2 regions of the Amycolatopsis sp. NBC_01307 genome follow, and region 2 is predicted to be linked to the other one. Evidence: riboswitches for the same ligand, from Rfam matches in the RefSeq annotation. Region 2 holds a riboswitch; the other holds the start of a gene.
The links. A riboswitch is a leader RNA that binds a small molecule or an ion and turns the genes downstream of it on or off. The one in region 2 is predicted to bind S-adenosylmethionine.
Positions count from the first base shown of each region.

Region 1: linked by a shared signal. The riboswitch ahead of OG439_RS23165 (aminotransferase class V-fold PLP-dependent enzyme) and the one ahead of OG439_RS32285 (methionine ABC transporter ATP-binding protein) in region 2 are both predicted to bind S-adenosylmethionine.

Region 1 covers NZ_CP108403.1:5,475,555-5,483,071, forward strand. Annotated here, with positions in the region: gene OG439_RS23145 (RluA family pseudouridine synthase) at 1-46, opposite strand, end outside; gene lspA (signal peptidase II) at 43-660, opposite strand; gene OG439_RS23155 (hypothetical protein) at 736-993, opposite strand; gene OG439_RS23160 (hypothetical protein) at 1,067-1,570, opposite strand; gene OG439_RS23165 (aminotransferase class V-fold PLP-dependent enzyme) at 1,587-2,930, opposite strand; SAM riboswitch class IV at 2,969-3,083, opposite strand; gene OG439_RS23170 (M23 family metallopeptidase) at 3,177-3,827, opposite strand; gene OG439_RS23175 (potassium/proton antiporter) at 4,639-6,117, opposite strand; gene OG439_RS23180 (ArsR/SmtB family transcription factor) at 6,215-6,895, opposite strand; gene OG439_RS23185 (penicillin-binding transpeptidase domain-containing protein) at 6,939-7,517, opposite strand, start outside.
Region 2 covers NZ_CP108403.1:7,428,843-7,436,359, forward strand. Annotated here, with positions in the region: gene OG439_RS32265 (ASCH domain-containing protein) at 1-212, opposite strand, end outside; gene OG439_RS32270 (4-(cytidine 5'-diphospho)-2-C-methyl-D-erythritol kinase) at 209-1,171, opposite strand; gene OG439_RS32275 (TetR/AcrR family transcriptional regulator) at 1,181-1,723, opposite strand; gene OG439_RS32280 (DHA2 family efflux MFS transporter permease subunit) at 1,829-3,226, shown strand; gene OG439_RS32285 (methionine ABC transporter ATP-binding protein) at 3,291-4,304, opposite strand; SAM riboswitch class I at 4,512-4,602, opposite strand; gene rsmA (16S rRNA (adenine(1518)-N(6)/adenine(1519)-N(6))-dimethyltransferase RsmA) at 4,764-5,603, opposite strand; gene OG439_RS32295 (transglycosylase family protein) at 5,998-7,428, opposite strand.

The sequences.
Region 1 (7,517 bases), 2.0 Mb from region 2:
GCATCCCGTCGAGCCCGTCGGGCACCGGGAGCATCCGCGAGCTCACGCCTGGTCCTCCTGCTTGGTTTCCGCGGCCGGCTCGGCCTGCTTCTTGTCTTTGGTCTTGTCCTTGGTCGACGTGCCGTCGTAGTCCTTGCCCAGCAGGGACAGCAGCACGATCAGCGCACCGCCGACGCAGATCGCCGAGTCGGCGATGTTGAAGATCGCGAAGCCCTTGCCGTTCGGAGCGAACGCCGAGATGAAGTCGACGACGTGGCCCTGCAGCCCGCCGGGTGCGCGGAAGATCCGGTCGGTGAGGTTGCCCAGCGCGCCGGCCAGCACCAGGCCGAGGCCGATCGCCCAGCCGATCGAGCGCAGCCGCCGCGAGATCCAGATGATCGCGATGACGACGGCGAGCGCGACCAGCGCCAGCACCCACGTCATGCCGGTGGCCATCGAGAACGCGGCACCCGGGTTGCGGATGACCTGCAGGTAGATCAGGCCGCCGAGGATCCGGACCGGCTCCTTGCCCTCCAGGTTGGCGGTGACCAGGTTCTTCGTGATCAGGTCGATCGCCCAGAGCACCACCGCGACGGCGAACACCCAGCCCACCCGGCGCTTCGGCAGCGTCGCCGCCGTCGCCGCCGGGGTTTCCGGCGTCTCCTGGACGGGCTCGGGCACCGCCTCGGCGGCGGCGTCGGTGTCGGGTTCTCCAGCGCTGGACTCGGTGCTCACCGGTCCATTGTCCACGCCTGGTCAGGGTGCCCCGGCGGCAGTGTCGCGGGGACGCCGCGGGAGGACCGCGAACGCGGCGGCGAACAGCACCCCCGCCGCGCTCGGCGCCCCGGTCACCGGCGTCGAGAACACCAGGCTGACCAGCGCGAACACCAAGGCCACGGCGATCAGGAACCAGTTGCGCTCGTACGCCGCCGGCACCGGCGCGACGACCGCCATCACGAGCTGGGCGAACCCCGGCGCCGCCAGCGGGAACCAGAAACGCCGTCCCTCCCCCATCGGGGCAGGGTAGCGGCGAACGCCCCGGCCACGAGCACGGTCGCGGAGATCAGCGCGCCCGGCAGGTCCGCGATCACCACGGCCACCGCACCGGCGCCACGGCCATCGCGAGCACCAGCGGACTGCGTTCGTACCAGGCGACCAGCGCGAGCCCGAGCGTCGCCAGGAGGGGGCCGCGGGTGGCCGCGTCGAGACCGAACCGGCTGAACAGCAGCAGGTCCAGCACCGGGACGGCGAGCACGACGGCGACGATCGACGCCACCACCGTCCTCGCGCGCAGCCCGCCCGCCACGGCGTAGGAGACCACCATGGCGAGGAACGCCGCGATGAGTGCGTACTGCCACGCCGGACCGGCGCCGCCGGCGTAGGCCACGACGGTGTCATCGAGGCTGAGGAACCGGGCCTTGGTGCCGTAACCGTCGATCGTCAAGCCGAACAGGCCCACGTAGCCGGCGGTCGCCGGTGGCAACCGCGCCGTCAGTTCCGCGGTGACGGCCGACCGGTGGAACAGTTCGGCCGTCACCAGGACCAGTTCCGCGAAACCCAGCAACGCCAACGGAATCCACTGCCGCCCCATCGGCCCAGGCTAACGCTCAGCAGAACGGCGGCAGCTCCCGCGGGTCGCCGACCGGGGCCCAGCGGCCGCCCGCCTTCGTGTACCCCCAGCGCGCGCCGCGGGCGACGATCTGGCGCAGCGCCAGCAGCACGCGATCCACGTGCTCCTCGGTGCTGCCCAGGCCGAGGCTGACGCGCACCGCCTGCTGCCCTTCGCCGCCGGTGACGCCGATCAGGCGCTTGGCCGCGATGTGGGCGCAGAAGGCGCCGTCGCGGACGCCGATGCCGTACTCCGCCGAGAGAACCGCCGCGAGCCAGCCGGGGTCGAAGCCGGCGACGACGAAGCTGACCGTGCCGACGCGGTCGACCGGCGCGTCGAACAGCCGCAGCTCCGAGCAGCCCGGGATGCCCTCGAGGCCCCTGCGCAGCCGGACGAGCAGGGCCTGCTCGTGCGCTTCGACGGCGGCCCAGTTGCGGCTCAGGGTTTCGCAGGCGACGCCGAGCGCGTACACGCCGACGGTGTTGGGCGAACCGGCTTCGTGCCGCTCCGGGCCGGTGTTCCAGACGACGGCGTCCTCGGTGACGAGCTTGGTCGCGCCGCCGCCGGCGAGGTAGGGCCGGGCGGCGCGCAGCCAGTCGGCGCGGCCGATCAGCGCGCCCGCGCCGAAGGGCGCGTACAGCTTGTGGCCGGAGAGGGCGACGTAGTCGACGTCCAGGTCCTGCATGGCGATCCTGCGGTGCGGCGCGAGCTGGGCGGCGTCGAGGGCGATGCGGGCGCCGTGCCGGCGGGCCACCGCGGCGATCTCCGCCACCGGGAGCAGCTCACCGGTCACATTGGACGCTCCGGTGAGGACCACCAAACGCGGCCCCTGCGGGGATTCCGCGAGGGCTTCGTCCACAGCGGACACCGCCGCGAGCCGGGTGCGCGGGGTCGGCAGGCGCCGGACGTTCGGCCCCTGCCACGGCAGCAGCGCGGCGTGGTGCTCGGTGTCGAACACGATCACCGCGGTGCGCGGCGGGAGGCTGCGGGCGAGCAGGTTGAAGGAGTCGGTGGTGTTGCGGGTGAACACGACCGTGTCGGTCCGGCGCGCGCCGACGAAGCTGCGCAGCGTGGCGCGGGTGCGCTCGTAGAGCTTGGTCGAGACCTGCGAGGCGAAGCCCGCGCCGCGGTGGACGCTCGCGTACCAGGGCAGGAACTCGTCGACGGCCACGCGGACGGCGTCGAGACAGGGCGCGCTGGCCGCGTGGTCGAGATTGGCGTAGCCGATGTCTCCGCCGGTGACGAGCGGAACTCGCAGCGAGGCACCAGCGACCGTGGGAATACCTTGGGACGCAAGGGATTCCTGGGTCTGTGTGCTGGTGCGGTCGATGGCGAGAGTCATCGTTAGCCTCCTCGGCGTTCCGGGGGGCCCCGGCGAGGGGCCCGCGCTTGCCGGTCGCACGGCGCGACCGGCCCGGTCTTCACCCGGGGCACCCCACCGCGGTAGGAGGGTTGCCGGCCAGCAAGCCGGGGCTTGACGCTGGCACTCATGACCTGATTCAAAAGGTAACCGAGAATCGGCGTGACGACCAGCCCCCACAGCACATTCTGAGACACCGACCACAAGTCGAGCAGGAATGGAGAAGCGTCAGGGCTTCGCGCGGAAACGGCCCGGGAGCTGCGTCACGGCGTGGTCCGAGAGGTGTGTCGCGGTGCCGGTGTACTGGTCCGCGCCCGCTGTGAACAGCCAGCCACCCAACGTCTTCCCGTCGATCGGCTCACCGTGCGCCGCCGCGACGGTGGTCGAGACCTGGCTGTAGGCGAGACCGTCCCAGTCGGCCGCGTCCGGCAGTGTCCACAGTGTGAAGTGCACGTGGGCCCCGGTGCTGCTGCCACCACACGGCAGGGCGTTGCCGGTCGAGCCGAGCACGTCGCCGGCCTCGACCTGCTCACCGTCGGTGACCTTGATGCCTTCCATGTGGTAGTACCCGGTCCGCCAGCCGCCGGCGTGGTCGATGGTCACCCAGTCGCCGCCCGCGCAGTGCTGCAGGTGCACGGTCCCGGCCAGCGGCGCCCGCACGGTCTTGTCGGCCGGGCTGAGGTCGAGGGCGTTCTCGACGCCGGTGCTGCCATCGTCGGAGTGGATGCCGGCGGAGTACACCTGCTGGCCGGCCTTGAACGGCAGCGCCAGCACCGGAAAGGGCCCCACCTCAGCGGCCGCCCCCGGAGCGGCGGCGAGCCCCACACCCAGGACGATCCCCGCGACCAGCCCGGCCCCACGCACGTATCGCTTCGTCACCCGGCGTACTCCTTTGACTCTACGTTCGCCCATTCGAGGTAATGAATGGAGCGCAGAGTAAGCCAAAAGAGGGAACGCAGGGAAGATCAGGTGAGGTTTTTGTGAGGATCACTCACCCTCGCGGGAAAAGATCACCAGGTCGACGCGAAGAGCGGACAGGCACCGGACAACCGCCCGGCCCGAACGCAGCCCCCACCACTCCCTGGGGGGCGTCCCCTGTCCAGTCTACCGCCGCTGACCTGCAAAAACGTGGGTGCCGGAAATCTGTGGACAACTGGAGTGGATGTGGACAACTCGCGGCCGGCCGGGCTCGCGACCGCCGAGCGCAGCAGACGGCACGGTGGCCAAGCGGGCAACCCGCGATCGACGCCGCTCACCTCAAGCAAACCGACGCGGACAGCCCGGCGGCGATGCCGAGCCGAGCGGACACGGTTCCGCCCAACCCGCGAACGAGCCGGCGGTCCGACTCGCAGCGCCGGCGACCCCAGCGGACCGCACAGTGGCCAAGCAGGCAATCCGCGCTCGGCCCCGCTCACCTCAAAGCCGACGCAGGCGGCATGGCGACCAAGCGGGCCACCCGCCGATCGACCCCACTCGCCTCAAGCAAGCCCAGCGGACGGCACGGCGGCCAAGCAGGCAACCGGCCCCACCTATCTCAAGCAAGCCGACGCGGAAGACGCACCGGCAAGATCGAGCATCCGATCAGCCACGACCCGCGCGACCCAGCGGCCCGACTCGATCACCAACCACCCCAGCGAGCGACATCGCCGCGAGACAGAGCGGACACCGGCCAAGCAAACCGCGAACCGCGTCAGATCCCCGACTCGCCGCGCCAGCGGGCCAGGCGGCCGGCGCGGTCCACCGCGCGCAGCCGGCGCTCGGCGTCGTCGCGGGCTGTGGCCGTCGTGACCACCAGGAGCTGGTCGTGCTCCTGCAGGCGGCTCGTCTTCTGCGGTGTGAAGCCTAAGCCCGCGCGCACGACCAGGCTCACCGTCGCACCCACCGGCAAGCGCAGCTCCGACAGGTAGACGCCGTGCAGCTTCGAGCCCGGCTGGATGCGGACCTGCAGCAGCTCGGCGCCCAGCTCGTCCAGTGGCGCGGAGTCGACGTCGATCTCGTACGCCTCCGACTTCTTCGACAGCCCCAGCCAGCGCGCGAGCGGGCCGAGGGTCGCGCCCTGGAGCAGCGTCAGCACGATGACCAGCACGAACACCGCGTCGACCAGGCGCTGGGCGCCCGGCAGGCCCTCCGACAGCGGGATCATCGCCAGCACGATCGGCACCGCGCCGCGCAGGCCGGCCCACGACAGGAACGCCTGTTCCCGCCACGGCAGCCGGAACGGCAGCATCGAGAGCACCACCGAGATCGGCCGGGCCAGCAGCAGCACGACGGCGCCCGCGACCAGGCCCGGCACCAGTGTCTCGAGCAGCCGGCTCGGCGACGCGAACAGCCCGAGCAGCACGAACAGCCCGATCTGCGCCAGCCAGCCCAGGCCTTCGGCGAACGACAGCGTGTCGGAGCGGTGCGGCAGCCGCGAGTTGCCCAGGACCAGCGCCGCGACGTACGTGGCGAGCAGGCCCGACGCGTGCAGCAGCTGCCCGGACGAGTACGCCACGACGCACACCGCGACCGTGGCCAGCGGGTACAGGCCGGTCGCCGGGAGCGCGGCGCGCCGCAGGGCGATGCCGCCGAGCCAGCCGAACGCCAGCCCGATCGCCAGGCCCGCCGCCAGCTCGTAGACCGCCAGGAACGGCAGCGTCCAGTCCACAGTGGTGCCCTCGGCCAGCACCACGACGGCGATGTAGGCCGGCGCGTCGTTGATGCCGGACTCCAGCTCCAGCGCGCCCACCAGGCGCTTGCCGATCCCGGCCGTGCGCAGCACCGAGAAGACGGCCGCGGCGTCGGTCGACGAGAGCACCGCGCCCCACAGCAGCGCGAGCCGCCAGTCGAGGCCCAGCAGCCAGTGCAGGGCCGCGCCGGTGACCGCGATGCTGACCACGACGGCCACTGTGGACAGTACGATTCCGATGCCCAGCGAGGGTTTCACCGCCGACCACCGGGTCGTCAGCCCGCCTTCGGCGAGGATCATGACGAGCGCGGCGAGGCCGAGCGACTGGGTCAGGCCGGGGTTGTCGAAGCGGATGCCGAAACCGGCTTCCCCCAGCACGACGCCGATGCCGAGGTACAGCAGCAGCGAGGGCAGGCCGAGCCGGATCGAGACGCGCACGGCGAGCACGGAGGCGAGCAGGACGACACCGCCGACGCCGAGCAGCACGGGAAGCTGGTCCATGCCGCCTCCCTCCCGAGTGCTGTGGGGCCCTCAGAATAGTGAAGCGGCCGGGTTAACTCCTTCGTGTACCACTGGGACGAGTCGGACAACCGGTGTGTTAAGGCCGGAGCAACGCCAGATCGACGCCGAGCGCGGCGAACGGCTTCTCCGCCGCGGGCAGCACCTTCACCGCGCGATGGCCTTCGGCGGCGACCCAGCCGGCGTCGACGGCCTTGCCGAGCAACGCCGCGGGCAGCGACCCGGCGAGGTGATCGCGGCGCTCCGTCCAATCCAGACAGTCGCGCAGGAGGGCGCGCCGCCCGTCCGGCACCGGCACGCCCAGCTCGTCGAGCACCTCCTGGCCGCGGCCGGTCAGCGTCAGCCCGGCGTCGGTGCTGACCAGCCCGGCCGCGAGCATGCCGTCACGCAGCGCGACGCCGACCTGGCCGGCCAGGTGGTCGTAACAGGTGCGCGCGAACCCGAGCCGGCGTACCCGCACCGACGACTTGAGCCCGGTCACCGGCCGGTGCTCGGCGTGCTGGGCCAGGTGCTCGATCAGCTCGGCGACACGCGGGTCGGCGATCCGGACGTAACTGGCCCGCCCCTGCTTCACGCGGGCGACGAACCCGGCGTCGACCAGCCGGGTGACGTGCTCACTCGCCGTCGACAGCGCGATCCCGGCCGCCTTGGCCAGCTCGCCGACCGTCCACGCCCGCCCGTCCAGCAGGACGAGGCACATGGTGGCGCGGCTCGGGTCGGCGAGCACCGCGGCCACCTCCGCCAACGCGATCGTCTCCATGTCCCCACGGTACGACCCGCCGGCTTCGGTGGCCGCCGAAGCGTCAGACGCCCTTGAGGAACTTCGCGGCCAGCTGCACGGCCGGTCCCGAGTCGTTCGAGTTCTCCAGGACGACGGCGAAGGCGACGTTCCCGCGGTAGCCGACGAACCAGCCGGTGGCCTGCTGCCCGTCGCCGAACTGGGCGGTGCCGGTCTTGCCGAACACGCTCCCGGCGCCCGCCGCCGCCTTGCCGGTACCGCTGGTGACGACCGCGCGCATCATCTTCCGGACCTCGCCCAGCACGGCCGCGGGCGGCGGCGAGTAGCCCTTGACGACGACGGTGTCGAGGTCGTGCCACAGCTTCGGGGTGATCGACTTGCCGCCGGCGACCGTCGCGGCCATCATCGCGCCGCCGAGCGCGCTGGCCTGGATCCGGCCCTGGCCGAACCCGTCCTCGACCTGCTCGTCCTTGCTCGCCGCGGGCTCGACCTTGCCGAGCTCGGTCTTAAGGCCCGGGATCTCGTAGTCGGCGTTGAGGCCCAGCTCGTTCGCCGCCTTCACGAGCCCGTCCGCGGGCAGGTTCAGCGAGAGCTGACCGAACGTGGTGTTGCAGGAGCGCGCGAACGCCGTCTGCAGGTTCGT
Region 2 (7,517 bases):
GGGACGACCCGCACTTCGCGGATCTCGATGATCGCGACACCCTTGTCGGCGGAGTCGACGACCAGCTCGCGCTCGCCCACCGCGGGCGGCGCCTCGCCGTCGATTTCGTAGCCGGCGAGCAACGCGGACGTCGTCGTCTTCGTGCCGTCGAGGATCGCCCCGACGAGCTTGTCCCGCAACGGCCCCGGGAACGCGAACTCGGCGCGCTTCACGCGTGCACCCGCGGCGGCGACGGACGCGGTGCGTCGTCCCCGCCGACCACCCGCGCTCCGGGCACCGGGCCGTGGGCCACGCGGACCGTGCGGCACACCCCCGCGCCCGACAGCTCGGCCGCGACCTCGACCGCCGCCTGCGCGTCTTCGCAGAGGAACGCGCACGTCGGGCCGGAGCCGGAGACCGTGCCCGCGAGCGCACCCGCGTTGACGCCGGCCCGCAGCGTGCGGCGCAGGCCCGGGCGCAGCGAGACCGCCGCCGCCTGGAGGTCGTTGCCCAGCAGCAGAGCCAGCTGACGCGGGTCGCCCGAGGCCAGCGCCTCGGCGACCGGCGTGTGCGAGCCGATCCGCGGCGGGTTGCCCTCCGCGCGCAGCCGGTCCAGCTCGCCGAACACCTTCGGCGTCGACAGGCCGCGCTGGTCGAAGGCCAGCACCCAGTGGAACGTGTGCCGCGACAGCACCGGGACCAGCTGCTCGCCGCGGCCGGTGCCCAGCGCCGTGCCGCCGTAGAGCGCGAACGGGACGTCGCTGCCCAGGCCGGCGGCGATCCCGGCCAGCTCGTCGCGCGTGATCTCGAGGTTCCAGAGGGAGGCGAGCCCGACGAGCGTCGCCGCCGCGTCGGCGCTGCCGCCCGCCATGCCGCCGGCGACCGGGATGCCCTTGCGCAGCACCACGCGGATCTTCGGCTCTTCGGTGCGGCCGACGTGCGCGGCCAGCGCTTCGACGGCGCGCCAGGCCAGGTTCGTGGCGTCGGTGGGCACCGAGCCCTCACCCTCGCCGTAGATCTCCAGGCCCGGGTCGTCGGTGACCGCGACGGTCACCTCGTCGGTCAGTGACAAGGCCTGGAACACGGTCACCAGCTCGTGGTAACCGTCCTCGCGCAGGTCGTCGACCGCCAGGTGCAAGTTGACCTTGGCCGGGACCCGGACGGTGACTGGGGGCGGGACTACAGCGAGCACCCGACCAGCCTACGTGCCCGCACCGGCCGGCTTCCCGTCAGGAGAAAGGACGTCGAGCGCGACGGCGAGCGCGACGCCCGGCGGCGTGCCCGGGCCGCCCTCGGCGCTGTTGAGCTGGACGGCCACGAGCGCGAGCCTGGCCCGCAGATCGGACTCGGGGTCGGCCGAACCGCCGCGGAGCCGCTCGTGCAGCCGCAGCATCCGATCCGCCAGGCCCGCGCCGGCCGCGATCGCCTTCAACGCCGACGTGTTGCGCTGGACCAGGCCCATCACCGGGCCGAACCGGGTCTCGACCAGCCCGGCGTACGCGGTGAGCAGCTCGGCCGGGCCCGTCTCGCGCGCCAGAAGGTCGTCGAGCGCGGTCCCCCAGTCCTCGAGGAGGCTCGAGACGATGTCCTCCTTCGTGCGGAAGTGGTAGTACAGCGCGGCTTTCGTGACGTCCAGCCGCTCGGCGATCTCCCGCAGCGAGCTGCCCTCGTAGCCCTGCTCGGCGAACAGTTCGAGCGCGACGCGCTGGATACGTTCGCGCGTGTCGGTGCGCCGCCCGGCCATGCCTCACTCCTCAACTTGCTTGACGGCCGACTAGCAATGACCTACCTTCGGCATTGCTAGTCGGCCGTCAAGCAATGCATCCACAGCCTACCTCGGGGGTCCACCATGACCGCACTCGCGCCACCGCGCGCCATGAGCCGCCGGCTCGCGCTCGCCGCGCTCGGTCTGGCCCAGCTCATGGTCGTGCTCGACACGACCGTCGTGAACATCGCGCTGCCCTCGGCGCAGCGCGCGCTCGGCATGTCCGACACCGGCCGCCAGTGGACGATCTCCGCGTACACGCTGGCGTTCGGCGGCCTGCTGCTGCTCGGCGGCCGGCTGGCCGACCGGCTCGGCCGCCGCACGACGCTGCTCGTCGGCGTCGCCGGGTTCGCCGTCGCCTCCGCGCTCGGCGGCGCGGCGCCGAGCGCCGGCTGGCTGATCGCCGCGCGCGCCGCCCAGGGTGTGTTCGCCGCGCTGCTCGCGCCGTCGACGATGTCCCTGCTGACGCTCACCTTCACCGACCCGCGCGAACGCGGGAAGGCGTTCGGGATCTTCAGCGCCATCATGATCTCCGGCTCCGCGCTCGGCCTCACGCTCGGCGGCGCGCTCACGCAGTTCCTCGACTGGCGCTGGTCGCTCTACATCAACGTGCCGCTCGCCGTGGTGGCCGGGCTGGGCGCCTGGTTCGCCGTGCCGGCCACGGCCGGGCACCGCGACACCAAGCTGGACTGGACCAGTGCGCTGCTCAGCTGCGGCGGCGTCGTCGTGCTGGTGCACGCGCTGTCCGAAGCGGCGACGCTGGGCTGGAACTCGTTGTGGGTACTGGGTTTCCTCGCGCTCGCGGTGGTGCTGCTCGGCGCGTTCGTCGCCCGGCAGGCCGGCCACCCGCACCCGCTGCTGCCGCTCGCGGTGGTGCGCGACCGCGCCCGCGCCGTCGCGTACCTGACCGTCGGGACCGCGTCGTTCGGCGCGTTCGGGATGTTCCTGTTCCTGACGTACCAGCTGCAGGTGGTGATGGGCTACGGCGCGCTCGCCGCGGCGCTGGCGTTCCTGCCGACGCTGGGCGCGAACCTCTTCGCCTCGACGCAGCTGTCGGGGCGGTTGCTGGCCCGCTTCGGCCCGCGTCCGCTGCTGGCGGGCGGGCTCTTCGTGCTGGCGGGCGGGTTGCTGCTGGCCACCCGGTTGACGCCGGACTCGTCGTACGCCGCGGTGATCCTGCCGATGCAGCTGCTGCTGGGCCTGGGCGCCGGGCTGTGCATGCCGGTGGTGCTGAACGTCGCGACCCGCGACGTCGGCGCGCGGGACGCCGGAGCCGCATCTGCGTTCGTGACGACGTCGCAGCAGGTCGGCGCGTCACTGGGGACGGCGACGCTGAACACGATCGCCACCGCGGCGGCGGCCGGGCTCACAACGTCGACGGCGATCGTCCACGGCTACACAACAGCCGCGGCCTGGGCGGCCGGCCTCGTCGCCACAGCCGCCCTCACCGCACTCCTGCTGCTCCCGCGCAGCACCCGCTGAAAGCCGTGAAGGCCTCCTTCCCGGCCATAAGAGCCGGTAAGGAGGCCTTCACGGACGTTCGGGGTCAGGCCGCGGCGACGCCCTGGGGGCCGCGGGCGGTGTGCGTGACGTGGCCGCCGCGCTCGGCGACCCACGCCAGCGCGGCGTCGGCCCGCTCGCCGCGGACGCCGAGGCGGAACCGGCCGACCGGGGTGTCGCCGATCCGGGTCAGGCCGCCGCCGATGGTGGCGAACTCGACGTCGAAGCGGCCCGCGGCCTCGGGCAGCAGCGCGCCGACCGAAGCGAAGCCGACCAGCACGACGTCGACCGAGCGGTCGTAGCGCGAGGACTGCGAGCGGGTGGTCTCGATGGCGGGCAGCAGCGCCTGCGCGGTGCGGCTGGCCGGGTTCGAGATCAGGTCGAGCACGGAGCCACGCTCGACGACGGTGCCGTCTTCGAGCACCGCGACGTCGTCGCACACCCGGCGGACGACGCTCGCGTCCGGCGTCGTGATGACGATGGTGACACCCAGCTCGGCGCGGGCCCGGTCGAGCACGGTGAGCACCGCGCCGGCCTCCTCCGGGTCGATCCCGGCGGTCGGGTCGTCGGCGAGCAGCACGGCGGGGGCCGCGGCCAGGGCCTTCGCCACGGCGACGCGGCGGAGCTGCCCTTCGGTGAGCTCGCCGGGACGCTGCGCGGCGCGCGGGGTCAGGCCGACGAGGTCGAGCAGCGAGCCGACCTTGCTGCGGCGCTGCGGGCCGTCGACGCCCAGCTGCTCCAGCGGGGACGCGATGTTGCCGGCGATGGTGCGCTCGGCGATCAGCTCCGGCTTGGTGCCGACGACGCCGAGCTGGCGGCGGATCTCGCGGAGCCGGCGGCCGTCGAGGGTGCCGGTGTTGAGGCCGTCGAGCCGGACGACACCGCGGTCCGGCCGCTCCTGCAGCGCGATGCACCGGGCGAGGACGGACTTGCCGGAACCGGCCGGACCGACGACGCCGAACAGTGAGCCGGCCTGGACGTCGACGCTCACGTCCCGCAGCGCGACGACCGGATTTCCGTTGAGGGCAAAGGACTTGGACAGGTTTTCGACGGTGATCACGAAGGCTCCAGAAAACGGGGCGCGCAGAGAAGCGCGTCCGGCCGCAAGCGAGTGTCCGTCCTCTATGGACGGTGCATGAAGAAGAGGTGTGACGGGTCGAGCAAGCTCAGTTGGAGCGTCGACATGCGGTCACGGAGCGGCGACCCTCGTCGACAACGCGGCGTTTGGTCAGCAGCAGCGGGCGAGCAACCCTCTTCATCGGGACGGCCTCCATCGGTCCTGGCGGTAGCACCTGCCCTGCGGAGGGTGGTTGCTGCGACTTCGGCGAGCCAGGTCTCTCAGTCGCTCGGGATGGACGTACTGAGTAAAACCGATCCCGAGGAGCGAAAGCAAGCCTGTTGGGCCAGATCACACGACTGGAGGTGTCCGAATCGCGGGAACAGCACTCAGGAAGACTTATTTCGCCGCGACGCGCACGCTCCGGCGTCGGCGGGCACCGTCAGTTCCACTGAGGACGCGTCACCGGACGGCGGCGAGCCGGGCGAAGTCGTGCACGTCCAGCTGCTCACCGCGGGTCTTCGGGTCGATCCCGGCGGCCACCAGCAGCTCGCCGGCCCGCTCGGCCGACCCCGCCCAGCCGGCGAGCGCGGCGCGGAGGGTCTTCCTGCGTTGTGAGAACGCGGCGTCCACGAGACCGAACAGCCGATCCCGGTCCTCGGACGCCGGCGTCTCCCCGCGTTCGAACGCGACGAGCGTGGAATCGACGTTGGGTACCGGCCAGAACACCGAGCGTGGCACGGCGGCGACCTTGCGCGCCGGGCCGTACCAGGCGAGCTTGACGCTCGGGACGCCGTAGATCCGGCTGCCCGGGCCCGCGGCCATCCGGTCGGCGACCTCGGTCTGGACCATCACGAGGCCGGACTTGAGGGAGGGCACCTCGGCGAGCAGGTGCAGCACGACCGGCACGGCGACGTTGTAGGGCAGGTTGGCCACGAGCGCGGTGGGCGCGGCGGGCAGGTCGGCGTTCGAGACGCGCATGGCGTCGGCCTCGAGGACGTCCAGCCGGCCCGCGACGTCCGGCCCGCGTTCGGCGACGGTCTTCGGCAGCCGTTCGGCGAGCTTGCGATCGATCTCGACGGCCACGACCCGCGTCCCCGCGGCGAGCAGCCCGAGCGTCAGGGACCCGAGCCCGGGCCCGACCTCGAGGACGACGTCGTCCGGCCCGAGGTGCGCGAGGTCGACGATCCGCCGCACGGTGTTGGGATCGTGCACGAAGTTCTGCCCGAGCTTCTTGGTCGGCCGCACGTCCAGCTCGGCCGCCAGCCCGCGGATCTCGGCAGGTCCCAACAGTTCAACCACCGGACGAGCCTACCCAGGACAACCCGGCCCCCTCTGCACGCCCGCCCGGAGTGCCCGGCCCCAGAGGGTCAGCCCACGTACCCAGCCAGTCGGCCCGCATACGTGGACGGTCGGCTCACGTACCCAGCCAGTCGACCCACGTACCTGGACGGTCGGCCCGCATACCCAGACGGTCGGCTCGCGTGATCAGCAGGCCGACACGCGTGATTGAGCGGTCAACACACGTGATTGAGCGGTCGACACACGTGATCGCAGGCGGAACCGACGTGATCAGACCCGACACTCGCGTGATCAGACCCGTGACTCACGTGATTGGCGGCGGAACTCGGGTCATGCCTCGCTGGGGACGCGAAACGGCCCCCGCCGTGAGGCGGGGGCCGTTTCGGAAAGGAAGTCAGGCCTTCTTGCCGCAGACCGGCCAGGCGCTGTAGCTGCCGCCGCGTCCGGCGCGGACCTTCTCCGCCACCGCGATCTGCTCTTCACGCGAAGCCTGGTTCGGGAGCGCCGCGTACTGGGAGCCGCCGTAGGCGTTCCAGGTCTGCTTGTCGAACTGGAGGCCGCCGTAGTAACCGTTGCCGGTGTTGATGGCCCAGTTGCCGCCCGACTCGCACTGCGCGATGCGGTCCCACGCGGAACCGTCGCCGATGTCGGGGGTCGCGGCCTTCTTGGTGCCGACGTGGATGATCTTCGGCTTGGCCGGAGTGATCACCTGCTCCGACATCGACTGCCGCGAGACCTCTTTGCCGTTCTTCTGCGTGACCTTGTAGGTCACCATCTTCTCGCCGGGCGTGCCCGGGTCCTCGACCTGGGTCTTGCCCTTGTCGAGGTCCGGGTCGTCGACCTTCTGCTCGGGCGGGTCGATGGTCTCCTTCTGGTTGACCATCGAGACGCCGGTGCGGCTGATGTGGACCTCGGCACCGTCGGTCAGCTTGACGTCCAGGCCGCCCTCGGCCGCGTCCTCCGGGCCCAGGGTGAGCTTGTACTCGCCCAGGAACTCCTTCGTGGTGACCGCGGTCGTGGTGATCTGCTTCGGCTGGTTCGCGCCGTCGTAGAGCGTGATGTGCTTGAGGGTCTTGATCTGGACGGTCGCGCCTTCGAGCGGCAGTTCGCCGTCCTTCGGCATCGACATCCACGTGCCGGCCTGCTCGGCCTGCTGCATGCCGAGCTGGGACAGGGCGTCGCCCAGGTGGGTCGCGCGGACCCAGGAGGTGCGCTCGGCGCCGTCGACGACCAGCTTCAGCTGGCGGCCGCGCTCGAGCTTGATGACGCCGCCGTCGCCGACCTCGGCCTGCGGGGACGGGGAGAGCGAGTCGTGCGCGCCGACGGACAGGCCCGCGTCCTCCAGCACCTCGCCGACGGTGTCGCCGAACGAGTGCACGGTGGTCTGCTGGCCGTCGACGTCGACGGTGACGCTCTTGTTCATCGCCAGCGCGGCCGCGCCGCCGCCGGCGATGCTGATCATGACGCCGAGGACGGCGCCCTTGAGGAAGCGGCGCTTCCAGACCTTGGAGGTCTGCCGGATGCTCTCGTCCATCAAGGCCTTCTTGGCCTGCGGGGACGCGGTCCGGTCCGCCTCGATCTCATCCGGGATGACGATCGGCGGGAGGTACGTGGTCTCGGCGTTGATGAGGCGGATCAGCTCGTCGACGTCGACGTCGATCGACGCCATCATCGCGTCGGCGTCGGGGCCGAGCGCGGCGAGGATGTCCTGCTGCGTGATGTTCGGGTCGTCAGAAAAGTCGAGCTGGCCGTACGCGGTGTCCTCGAAGTAATTGCGGTCGAGGACGGCGGCGGAGCGTGCTCCAGCCTGTCTGCTACCTGTCACCGGGTCGTTCCCTTTCCCAAGACGCCGTTCGGGGCGGCATCTTTACGTCTGGGCCCGCAGTCGGCGCCATCGTCACGGTCCCGGTCGTA